Regions from separate parts of the Neorhizobium sp. DAR64862/K0K3 genome, predicted to be linked through region 2. Evidence: riboswitches for the same ligand, from Rfam matches in the RefSeq annotation. Region 2 holds a riboswitch; the other holds the start of a gene.
The links. Region 2 has a riboswitch for cobalamin ahead of ACQY1L_RS15590 (DUF1636 family protein). Riboswitches for the same ligand answer to the same signal wherever they lie in the genome.
Positions count from the first base shown of each region.

Region 1: linked by a shared signal. The riboswitch ahead of ACQY1L_RS03215 (ABC transporter substrate-binding protein) and the one ahead of ACQY1L_RS15590 (DUF1636 family protein) in region 2 are both predicted to bind cobalamin.

Region 1 covers NZ_CP191449.1:642,107-648,163, reverse strand. The annotation lists gene ACQY1L_RS03235 (hypothetical protein) at 1-542, shown strand, start outside; gene ACQY1L_RS03230 (bifunctional 5,10-methylenetetrahydrofolate dehydrogenase/5,10-methenyltetrahydrofolate cyclohydrolase) at 539-1,405, shown strand; gene ACQY1L_RS03225 (ABC transporter ATP-binding protein) at 1,412-2,197, opposite strand; gene ACQY1L_RS03220 (FecCD family ABC transporter permease) at 2,194-3,225, opposite strand; gene ACQY1L_RS03215 (ABC transporter substrate-binding protein) at 3,307-4,314, opposite strand; cobalamin riboswitch at 4,445-4,639, opposite strand; gene ftsZ (cell division protein FtsZ) at 4,933-5,928, shown strand; gene ACQY1L_RS03205 (GcvT family protein) at 6,005-6,057, opposite strand, start outside.
Region 2 covers NZ_CP191449.1:3,215,561-3,221,617, reverse strand. The annotation lists gene ACQY1L_RS15610 (cobyric acid synthase) at 1-1,032, opposite strand, end outside; gene cobO (cob(I)yrinic acid a,c-diamide adenosyltransferase) at 1,036-1,650, opposite strand; gene ACQY1L_RS15600 (CbtA family protein) at 1,647-2,417, opposite strand; gene ACQY1L_RS15595 (CbtB domain-containing protein) at 2,432-2,608, opposite strand; cobalamin riboswitch at 2,646-2,846, opposite strand; cobalamin riboswitch at 2,904-3,130, shown strand; gene ACQY1L_RS15590 (DUF1636 family protein) at 3,233-3,661, shown strand; gene cobW (cobalamin biosynthesis protein CobW) at 3,658-4,695, shown strand; gene cobN (cobaltochelatase subunit CobN) at 4,717-6,057, shown strand, end outside.

The DNA.
Region 1 (6,057 bases), 920 kb from region 2:
ATCGCGGCGACGGCGAGAATTTCGTCACCAACAACGGCACATGGCTGAACCAGGGTTTTGTCACCAGCGAAGTCTACAAGTTCGAGCACGGCAACAACTGGGGCAAGCCCATCGGCTACCTCAACATGAACGACCTCGGCTATCGCAACTACACCGGCATGCTGTCCGTCGCGACATCGAGAATGGAAGAGCTTGCACCGTGCCTGGCAAAGCTCGTCCCGCTTCTGCAGCAGGCAACCGCCGACTATGCCAAGGATCCGGCCGAGGCGAACAAGGTGATCGTCGACTTCAACACTGCCGGGCACGCGGCAAGCTGGTGGAAGACCGCGCCGGAACTGATGGCCTATGCCGCAAAGACGATGGTCGACACCGGCATTATCGGCAACGGCCCCAACGCGACGATCGGCGATTTCGACATGGACCGTGTCGCCGAGATGCTGAAACTGGTGAAGCCCCGTTTCGACGAGCGCGCCGATCCGGATGTGAAGCCGGATCAGGTCGTCACCAACCGCTTCATCGATCCCTCGATCGGTCTGAAATGAGCGCGACCCTGCAGAGAATGACCGCAACACTGCTGGATGGCGAAGCCCTTGCCGCCCGGCTGCGGCGCGAGATGACAGCCGAGGTTGCCGGTCTTCGCGCGCGCGGCATTGCGCCGAAGATGGTGACGGTGCTGGTGGGAGACGATCCGGCCAGCGCCACCTATATCGGTCGCAAGCACGCAGACTGCGCCGAAGTCGGTATCGAAGCGATCGACCTGCGCCTTCCCTCGGATACGACCACCGAAGCCCTGCTCGAACGGATTGCCGCCGTCAATGCGGACCCCGCCATTTACGGGCAGATGGTGCAACTGCCGCTGCCGCCTGACATCGACGAGACGAAGGTGATGACCGCCGTGTCGCCGGCCAAGGATATCGACGGCCTGCATCCGCAAAACCTCGGCCTCCTTCTGGCGGGAAAGCCGGGCCTCCTGCCCTGCACGCCAGCCGCCATCCTTGCGCTTTTGCGGGACAATGCCGTTCCGCTCGCCGGCCGGCGGGTCGCCATCATCGGCCGCGGCCAGCTCGTCGGTCGCCCGCTTGCCATGCTTCTTTCGGCTCGGGGAATCGATGCGACGGTGACCCTGCTGCATAGCGGCTCTCGGGATATCGCCGAGGACGTCAGGCGCGCCGATATCGTCATCGCCGCCCTTGGCCAACCCGGTTTTGTCACCGCAGACATGGTCAAGCCCGGTGCCGCCGTCGTCGGCGTCGGCATCAGCTACGGCACTGACGGCTCGATGATCTCGGATGTGGCCGCCGATGTCGCTGATGTCGCAGGCTGGGTGACACCGCCGCACGGTTCGGTTGGCGCGCTCACGCGTGCGATGCTCTTGCGCAACCTGCTACAGATCGCCGCCGCCTAGAGCGTTTCACATCAGGAACTGGATATGCAGCCGGCCGTGATGCGGCGAGGTCGCGACATGGGCTTCAACGCCGAACACGTCGGCGATCATCTGCTCGGTCAGAATGTCGGTGGGCGAACCGCAGGCGACCAGTCGTCCTTCGGAAAGCACGGCGATCACATCGCAGAACCGTGCGGCGAGGTTGAGATCGTGGATCGCGACGACCGTGGTCAGCGGCAGCTCGGAGACCAGCCGCAGAATGTCGATCTGGTGCTGGATATCGAGATGGTTGGTCGGTTCGTCGAGGATCAGCACCGACGGGGACTGCGCCAGCGCCCGGGCCAGCTGCACGCGCTGACGCTCGCCCCCCGACAGCGTGTGCCAGAACTGCTCGCGGCGGTCGTCCAGCCCGACGCGGACCAGCGCCTCGGTCACGATCCGGTCGTCCTCTTGCGTCCATGGCGACAGCGCCGACCGGTATGGTGTGCGTCCAAGCCGGACCACGTCGATGACGGTGACATTCGCCTCGGTTGCCGAATGCTGTTCGACCACGGAAACCCGGCGGGCGAGCTCGCGCCGTCCGAAACCGCTCATCGGCTTGCCATCGAGCGTGACCTTGCCGGCGGCGGGTGGCCGCAGACCCGCAAGCAGGCGGATCAGTGACGACTTGCCGGAACCATTGGGCCCGATCAGCCCGAGCGTCCAGCCCTCATCGACCGACACGGTGACGCCATCGACGATGACCTTGCGCCCGGCGAGCCAGCGAACCGCACTGGCGGCCAAGACCGGGGCGGACACGGGGTCAGATGTCATGCGACCCTCCTTGCCCGATAGAGAATGACGCAGAAGAAGGGAACGCCGACCAGCGCCGTCACCACCCCGATCGGCAGGATCTGCGGTGCGATGACGATGCGCGAGACGATATCGGCGAGCACCATGAACAACGCACCGATCAGCGCACAGGCAGGCAGAAGCCGGATATGGCCGGGACCGACGATAAACCGGGCCGCATGCGGAATGACGAGCCCGACAAAGCCGATCGCACCCACCATGCTGACGATCGTCGCTGTCATCAGCGCCGTGACGAGCAGCAGCACCACGCGGACCCGTCGGACCGCGATGCCGAGCGACCGCGCCGCATCCTCGCCGAAGGTAAACGCGTCGAGCGCCCGCGCATGCCAGATGCAGACGATGAGGCCGATGGTGACGACCGATGCGGCCAGCGTCACCTCCGGCCAGCGGACTCCTGCCAAGCTGCCGAGCAGCCAGAACATCACGCTGCGCGCCTGTTCGGCATTGGCAGACGTCGAGACGATGTAGGAGGTCAGCGCATTGAACAATTGCGAGGCGGCAACGCCGGCCAGAATCGTCCGGTCCGCCGTCTGGCGTCCGCTCGACAGCATCACCACGAAGATAAAGGCGATCAGCGCGCCGGCAAAAGCTCCGGCGGAAAGCGAGATTGCGCCCGCCCCAAACCCAAGCAGCATGACGCTGACAGCACCCGTCGAGGCTCCGGCCGAAATGCCGAGAACATAGGGTTCGGCAAGCGAGTTCCGCAGGAGCGACTGCAGGATCGCCCCCGACAGCGCCAGCCCGGCGCCGCAAAATGCCGCGACCAGCGACCGTGACAGGCGATAATCCCAGATCACCGCTTCCTGGATGCGCGGCAGTGCCATGGCGGTCAGACCGAGCCGGTTCGTCACCGCCGCAATCGTCGTCTCCATGGGAATGGTCATCTCACCGATCGCCACCCCGGCAACGATGGCGACGAGGAGCGCTAAGAGCACCAGGAACACGCCTGCGGCACCTAGCGCCCAACGTCCGATACGGGATCGCGTCACTTGGGGCGCCTGGGCAGGTCGGGCAAATTCGCCTCATCGACGATGGCGGAAACAGGGAAAGATATCATCTCCCGCCGCACCCTAGTTCGCAAGGCCGAAGGACTGGATGCACCGGGCGAGTGTCTCGATGCCCTCGATCGTGCGGATCGTCGGGTTCATCGACTGGGCGTCCATCATCACGAAACGTCTGTTTTTCACAGCGTCCAGCTGGCTGACGACGGGATCGGTTTCGAGGAACTTGATCTTCACGGCCGGATCATCCGCGGCATAGCGGCGACGGTCCATGGTGGCGACGACGATGACGGAGGGGTTGGCCTCAGCAATCGTTTCCCAGCCCACCAGCGGCCATTCTTCTTCCGTCGTCACCACATTGCGGGCGCCGATCGTTTGAAGGATGTAGGCCGGTGCGCTGTTCTTGCCGGCGATAAAGGCATCGCCCTTGGTTTCCTTGCTGGAATACCAGAAGACGATCGGCAGGTTCTTTAGCTCAACGCCCTTGATCGATGCGACGGCTGCGGCTTCGCGCTGTTTCAAGTCTGCGATCAGGGCCGTGCCCTTGTCCTCGACGTCGAAGATCTTCGAGAGCTCGGTAATCTCGCGGTAGATCAGGTCCATCTTGAACAGTTCGTTGCGAACGCCGTCCCCGCCATCGACATTGGTCTTGGCGACGCAATCGGCGGGCGAGACATAGGTGTTGATGCCGAGATCGGAAAACTGCTCGCGCTTGCCGACGGACCCCATCGGCCCGACATGCCACTCGAACTCGGCAGCGACCAGATCCGGTTCGAGACTGACGACCGATTCAAAGCTCGGGTCGTTGTCAGCAAGCCGTTTGATCTTCGCATCAACTCCGGCATAGTGCGAAAGCACCGGCCCGACCCAGACCGCGGTGCCCGCCACCTTGTCGGCCAACCCGAGCGAATAAAGCACTTCGGTCATGCCCTGACCGATCGAGACGATCTTCTCGGGCGCCTTGTCGAACGTGACGGGGCGACCGCAATTCTCGATCGTCAGCGGGTAGCTGGTCGGTGCGGCAAAGGCGAATGTGGGAAGTGCCGCAACTACGGCGGCGATAAGCCCTGATTTCATGTCCTGTCCTTTAATGATCGGAAAAAAGGGCAGGACGACTTGAAGCCGCATCGCGGCTCGACGTCAAAATGGCGCACGAGCGCATTGCTTGCGTCATAATCATCTCCCTGCCGGAACCCCTCGTCCGGTGTTGGTTGTCCATGCCACGGCAGGTCTCCTGACTTGCGGCTCGAACGCCTTCCATCGCCTTCCCGATCGGATGATCAGTGGTATCGATGGCTGGCTCGCCGCTTACAGTTGCGAGGGCAGTCGCGGAGTGGGCCCGAAAGCTTCACCGCATTCCCTTTTCATCTGCGATTGCAGAACCGTAGCGCCCCAACTGATAGGGAACACACCGATGCTTGTCCAGAGCGATCCCCGCGCGATCTCTGCCGTTGTCGAGTGTAATAGTATAACATACCGCTTTACGCAACGGTCTATTTTGGATAGGTCGCGACCATTGTCAGGCGTTCAATTCAGGGATGCTGTACATTAAATCGCGAAGACATCGCCCTCACCCTACTCCTGCCTCTTTGGCCTGACAGCGCTCTGGTCTATGACCTTGCGGACAGATAGCCTGCGGGGCGATTCGCCGTCCTTCTGGTATGGGACGACCGGAAGGAGCTGAAGGAGACGAAGATGACGGATATTAAGAGCGGCTTGACCGAATTGAAACCGCAGATAACCGTGATCGGTGTCGGAGGCGGTGGCGGTAACGCGATCAACAACATGATCACGGAAAATCTCCACGGCGTGGAATTCATCGCCGCCAATACGGATGCCCAGGTTCTGGCGACATCCAAGGCGTCGCGCCGCATCCAACTGGGTGCGCAGGTGACCGAAGGTCTCGGTGCTGGCTCACTGCCGGATATCGGCCGCGCGGCCGCCGAAGAATCGATCGACGAGATCATGGATCATCTCGCCGGCTCGCACATGTGTTTCGTCACCGCCGGCATGGGTGGTGGAACCGGAACCGGTGCCGCGCCAGCGATTGCACGCGCAGCACGCTCTGCCGGCATCCTGACGGTTGCGGTCGTCACAAAACCCTTCTCGTTCGAAGGACATCGCCGCATGAAGACGGCAAACGAAGGCATCGAAGCCCTGCGTGAAGCCGCCGATACGGTCATCGTCATTCCGAACCAGAACCTGTTTCGCATTGCCGACGCCAAAACCAGCTTCGCCGACGCCTTCATGATCGCAGACCGCGTGCTGTTTTCGGGCGTCAGCTGCATCACCGACCTGATCGTCAAGGAAGGCCTGATCAACCTCGACTTCGCCGACGTGAAATCGGTGATGAAGGGCATGGGTCGTGCGATGATGGGAACCGGCGAAGCATCCGGCGATGGCCGCGCGCTGATCGCCGCCGAAGCCGCAATCGCCAATCCGCTGCTCGACGACATCTCGATGAAGGGCGCCAAGGGCGTGCTCATCTCGATCTCAGGCGGTACCGACATGACACTGTTCGAAGTCGATGAAGCTGCGAGCCGCATCCGTGACGAAGTCGAAGCCGAGGCCGACATCGTCGTCGGCGCCATCTTCGACAAGAACCTCGACGGCAAGTTCCGCGTGTCGGTCGTCGCAACCGGCCTCAACGGCAACCAGCAGGGCTCTTCATCCCCGACTGCGCAGTACTAAGATCAGTCTCAGCTAATAAAAAAAACGCTCCGTGGACATCCGCGGAGCGTTTTTTGTTTGTCAGACCCGAAGCCGATCAGCTTCTCGGCTTGAGATTTTCAGGGTCGTAGAGCGGCTTGTAACCGACCG
Region 2 (6,057 bases):
CCGTCTGCCGAGCATCTGGTACCCGCCGCACAGCCCGAGAACGCGCCCGCCGCGCCTGTAGTGAGCTGCGATATCGGTATCGAAGCCGGCCTCCCTAAGCGCAGCCAGATCCGCGATCGTCGCCTTCGAGCCGACCAGCAGCACGAGATCGCAGTCTCCAGGGATAGCCTCGCCGCGCCTGACACGGATGAGCTCGACATCCGGCTCCGCTTCCAGCGGATCGAGATCGTCGAAATTGGAAATATGCGGCAGGATCGGCACCGCGATGCGCAGTTTCGCGTCGGGCTTGCGCGCAAACGACTGGGTAAGGCCGAGCGCATCTTCTGCCGGCAGAAGTGCTGCATCGGCGAAATGCGGCAACAGTCCGATCGATTGCCAGCCGGTAAACGAACCGATCATCCGCATGCCCTCGGCAAACAAGGCGGGATCGCCGCGAAAACGGTTGACGATAAAGCCGTGGATCATGTCAGCATCCTCAGCATCGATGACGAGTTTGGTGCCGGCGAGGCTCGCAATCACGCCGCCCCGGTCGATATCGCCGATCAGAACCACCGGGACATCGGCAGCGCGGGCAAAACCCATATTGGCAATGTCGTTCTGGCGAAGGTTGATTTCGGACGCGCTGCCAGCCCCTTCGACGAGGACGAGGTCTGCCTTCGCTTTCAGGATCTCGAAGCTCTCAAGCACCCGCGAAAGCAGCCTCGGCTTCAGAAGCTGGTATTCGGCCGCCTTGGCATTGCCCTCGACCCTGCCCTGCACCACCACTTGGGCGCCGACTTCGCTTTGGGGCTTCAACAGAACCGGGTTCATATGGACGCTGAGCGGCACGCTGGCCGCCCTCGCCTGCAGGGCTTGCGCCCGGCCGATCTCGCCGCCATCGGCAGTGACCGCAGCATTGTTGGACATGTTCTGCGGCTTGAAGGGCAGGACACTCAAGCCCCGCAGCGTGAAGACGCGGGCAAGCCCGGCAACGACCAGCGACTTGCCCACATCCGAGCCTGTCCCCTGAAACATGAGAGCGCGCGCCACCACCCGTCAGAACTCGATGCCGGCCTGGGCTTTGACGCCGGCCTTGAAGTGATGCTTGACGAGCGTCATCTCGGTCACCAGATCCGCCGCCTCGATCAGAGCCGGTTTTGCATTACGGCCGGTGACGACCACGTGCAGATCCGCCCGGCGCGCCTGTAACTGGGCAACGACCGTTTCGAGATCGAGATAATCGTAACGCAACGCGATATTGAGTTCGTCGAGAATGACGAGGCCGATCGTTTCATCCGCCATCAGTTCGAGTGCCATGCCCCAGGCCTTCTCGGCAGCGGCGATGTCGCGTTTGAGATCCTGGGTTTCCCAGGTAAAGCCCTCGCCCATCGTGTGCCAGGCAATGCGGTCACCGAACACAGCAAGCGCCGGCTGCTCGCCGGTTGACCATGCGCCCTTGATGAACTGCACGATGCCGACGCGGCGGTTGTGGCCGAGCGTCCGCAAGGCCAGCCCGAAGGCCGCCGTAGACTTGCCCTTGCCGGAGCCGGTATGAACCATGAGGAGCCCCTTCTCGACGGTCTTCTCCGCGACTTCGGCATCCTGAACCGCCTTGCGGTTTTCCATCTTGGCGCGGTGGCGCTGCTCGGTGGTCTGATCGATTTCCTTCAACGGACTGCAAGCTCCTTGGACGTGGTCGAAATTTCCTCACCAGCACGAAAACGCTCGCGAATGACGCCGGAAAGCGCTCCGAGAACGGCCCAGAAGACGAGGTTCGTCGCGTAGACGGCATTGACGAACCGCGCATGCAGGTCGATCGGTACTGCGCTGTCATGGGTCGGCGGCAGCGGTGCACCGATGATGTGCGGCGCAACGAGCAGGACCACCGCGAGCGCTGCAAGAAGGGCGGAGCGGGTATAGGCAAGCAGGCCAAGGGCCAGGGCAGTGCAGACGGCCGTCGCAATCCACCAGATCTGCCGCGGTCCGAGTTCGGCGACGGGCATGCCCGGAAGTTCCGGCGGCAGGCCAAGGCCGGGTGCGAGGCTGACGGTGAGGAAGCCAGCAATGCCGAACATCAATCCGCCGCGCCATCCGCCAAACCCGCCGAGTGCTTCGGCAATGGCGATGGCAACCAGCGCAAAACCGATGGCAGAAAGCGCATTGGCCGCAGCCGTGTAGGCAAAGCGCTCGATCCCGTCAGCCGGCGCCCATGCCTCTTCGGCGGGATCATGCTGAGCGGAAGCCGGCGCTGCAGTGCTGGCTACCGTATTCGGAGCTGTGCCATGGCTATGTCCAGCGCCGTTGCCGCCGGCGTGTTCATAGGTCTCCGCTGCGAGAATAAGCGGCACGACGGAAAAGCTTTGCATCACGGTCATCAGGACACCGGACAAAAGCCCTGCGATCACCGCCGTGAGGACGATGTTACGAAACAGCGACATTGGGGAAATTCCTCTTAGTGGCAGGGAAAGGCCAGCGAGTGGCGCGTATCGTGAGCCGCATTGTGCACGGCCTCGATGTGCGAGAAGCCGACAAAGCCGACGATGAACAGGCCGAGTACGGCCGTCATGCCAAGAGGAATGATTTTCGATGCGGACACGCTGGCTGCACCGGCAGCAGAGTTCGTAACCATGGACGTCGTCTTTCTGCCCTCCACCCGAGGGCTTTCACTGTGCCTATCGTCTCCGGCAGGTCTCCTGGCTCGCGGATCGAACGCCTCTGATCCGCCTTCCCGGATGTCTCCAGTGGCATGTTGAGCAGAGACTTTCCGCTTACAGTTGCGGGGGCAGCCGCGGGTTTGACGCCAAGATGTCGTCGCACCGCATTCCCTTCGATGAGCCCTCTCGGGCACCAAAGACAGGGTCACTATAGACGGTTTCCCCAGACGGGCAATCGCCTTTGCGACATTGACACTGCCCTGCGACAAGGCTTAGGTGACTGCGATACGGTCCCTTGCCGGCAACGGTAGGGGCTAAGAGAGAATGCGGTGCGAGCCCGGGATCGTCTTTTAGATCCCATGGTTCAATGCCGCGGCTGCCCCCGCAACTGTAAGCGGCGAGCCATCCTGCCACTATGGCCACTGGAGAAATCCGGGAAGGCAGGCGGATGGTGACGACCCGCGAGCCAGGAGACCTGCCGTTCGAAAACGTGCCTTTCCGGGCGGGGTGCTCCGGTAAAGCTTCTTTCACTCTGCAGGATAGGCTTGCCTTCCTGTCGTGCACCCCGATGTTATTGACTTGGGCGGTAGTGCGACACGATGGCAATTGACGAACGAAAAGACGAGCGCGATGCGTCCGCAGACGGCCTCGCCGGCGAGCCGGATGTGACGATCTTCGTCTGCACCAATTGTCGCGAGGCCGCCGATAGCCAGGCGCGCCCGGGCATCGGCCTGATGGACGCCCTCCGCAAAGCTGCCGCCGGCAAGCCTCTTTCCGTCAAACCCGTCACCTGTCTTGCCAACTGCGAAAAAGGCCCAAGTGCTGCCTTCAACCATCGCTCCGGCTGGTCCTATGTCTTTGGTCATCTGTCGCTCGACACGGTCGAGGACATCCTGGTCGGCGCGATGATGCTGGCTGACGACGAGCGCGGTTTACTTCCCCTTCGCGGCCGCCCCATGTGCCTTCGCGGCAAGGGCATGACGGCCCGCATTCCCCCATTCCAGCACCACGAGGACCTGCCTTCATGAGCGTTTCATTCGACCGCGTTCCCTGCACCGTGATCACCGGGTTTCTCGGTGCCGGCAAGACGACGCTGATCCGTCACCTGATCGAAAACCTCAAGGGCAAGCAGCTCGCGATCATCGTCAACGAGTTCGGCGATGTCGGCATCGATGGCGACGTGTTGAAGAGCTGCGGCATCGAAAGCTGCCCTGATGACAACATCATCGAACTTGCCAACGGCTGCATCTGCTGCACCGTCGCCGATGATTTCGTTCCGGCGATCGACCAGATCCTGGCCCGCGAACCGCGCGTGGACCACATCCTCATCGAAACCTCCGGCCTTGCCCTGCCGAAGCCTCTCGTCCAAGCCTTCCAGTGGCCGGATGTGAAGGCCCGCGTCACCGTGGACGCCGTCATTGCCGTGGTGGACGGTCTGGCTCTCGCGCAAGGTCGCGTTGCAGACGATCACGAAGCGCTGGAAGCCCAGCGCAGCGAGGACAGCTCGATCGATCATGACGACCCGGTCGAGGAAGTGTTCGAGGACCAGATCGCCTGCGCCGACATGATCGTGCTGACCAAGACCGACCTTCTCGACCAGGCTTCGCTTGCCGCCGCCAAGGGCCGCGTCCAGGCGCATCTGCCGCGCGCGGTGAAGATCGTGCCGGCCGCAAACGGCGCCGTCGATCCGAGCGTGCTGATCGGTCTCGGTCTTGCCGTCGAGGACGATATCGAAAACCGCAAGACGCATCACGATGACGAGCTGGATCACGATCACGACGATTTCGACAGTTTCGTCATCGATATTCCAGCCGTTGCCGATGCGGACGAACTCGCTGCCCGCATTTCCGCCACGGCGGAAGCGGAAAACGTGCTGCGCATCAAGGGTTTTGTCGACGTCGCGAACAAGCCGATGCGCCTTCAGGTGCAGGCGGTCGGTTCGCGCGTGAACCATTATTTCGACCGCGCCTGGGGTGCAGGCGAGACCCGACAGAGCCGCCTCGTCGTGATCGGCGAAAAGGGCATGGACCGGGCTGCAATCGAAAAGATGCTGGCGGCGTAAGAGGGTTTTAGAAGGAAAAGGATGCATATTCTCGCCACCACTTCGTCGTCGCTCGACGACCTGATCGAGCCGGTCGACCTCAACCAGTCGCCGGCAGATGTGGTGGTGCTGTCTTTTTCCGGCAGCGACCTGAATGGCATCGCAGCGGGTTGGAGCGATGGCAAGGCGAGCCTCTGCCTCACCAATATCTCCGACCTTCGCCATCCGATGTCCGTCGACCTGTGGCTCGAAAAGACCGCTGCCCATGCGCGCTTCATCCTCGTGCGCATTCTCGGCGGCTATGATCGCTGGGCCTATGGCGCCGATCAGCTGTCGCGGCTGGCGAAGCGCAAGAAGATCCCGCTCGCGATGCTGCCGGGGGAATGCAGCATCAGCGATGACCGCCTGGCCGCTGCCTCGACCGTGCCCGATGCGACGCTGATGGACGTTCTCGCCTTCTTCCGCGAAGGCGGACCGGACAATATGCAGCGTCTGGCGCGCCGCCTGGATGCCCTGGCAAGCGGCGAAACGCAAAGCTTGCCGACCGCGACGCCGATGCCGAAGCGGGGATTCTACAAGCCCGGCCACGGCATCTCCACCGCCGAGGAGCTTCTGGCTGATTTCCCGCCCGATGCGCAGCGGCTGCCGATCCTGTTCTACCGCTCCACCTTGCTTGCCAATGATGCAGCACCGATCGACGCGATGTATGAGGCGCTGGCTGCCCGCGGCTTCGCACCGATGCCGATGTTCGTCGGCGGCTTGAAGGATGCCGACACCATCGGCTTTGTCGAACAGGCGCTCGCGGACCTCGATCCGGCCGCCATTCTCACCACGACAGCCTTTGCAAGTGCGACCGACGACAACGGCGACACGATTTTCGACCGCTCAGGGATTCCCGTCTTCCAGCTGGTCACCGCAACGACTCGGCGGGACGGATGGATGGAAGGCCGCCGCGGCCTCAACCCTTCTGATCTTGCCATGCATGTCGTGCTGCCGGAACTGGACGGCCGCATTCTCGCCGGCGCGATCTCGTTCAAGGCCGGCGACAAGACGGCCGATCTCATCAACCAGCCCGAACCTGACCGTATCGAACACGTCGCAGACCGGATCGCCGCCTTCCTTGCGATGAAGACCGTGTCCCGCGCCGAGCGAAAGCTCGTCATCCTGATGCCGGATTATCCGAGTGCGCCGGGCCGCACCGGTTATGCCGTCGGCCTCGACGTGCCGCAAAGCGTTCTCACGATCCTCAGCACGCTATCGACAGCCGGCTACTCTATTTCCGATATCCCGCAAACCCCGCGCGCGCTTCTGGATCTTCTGGCCGCCAGGACAGTGCAATATCCGCTGGCAACCTACAGCCCTTCAGCTGGCATTGATTCCGCC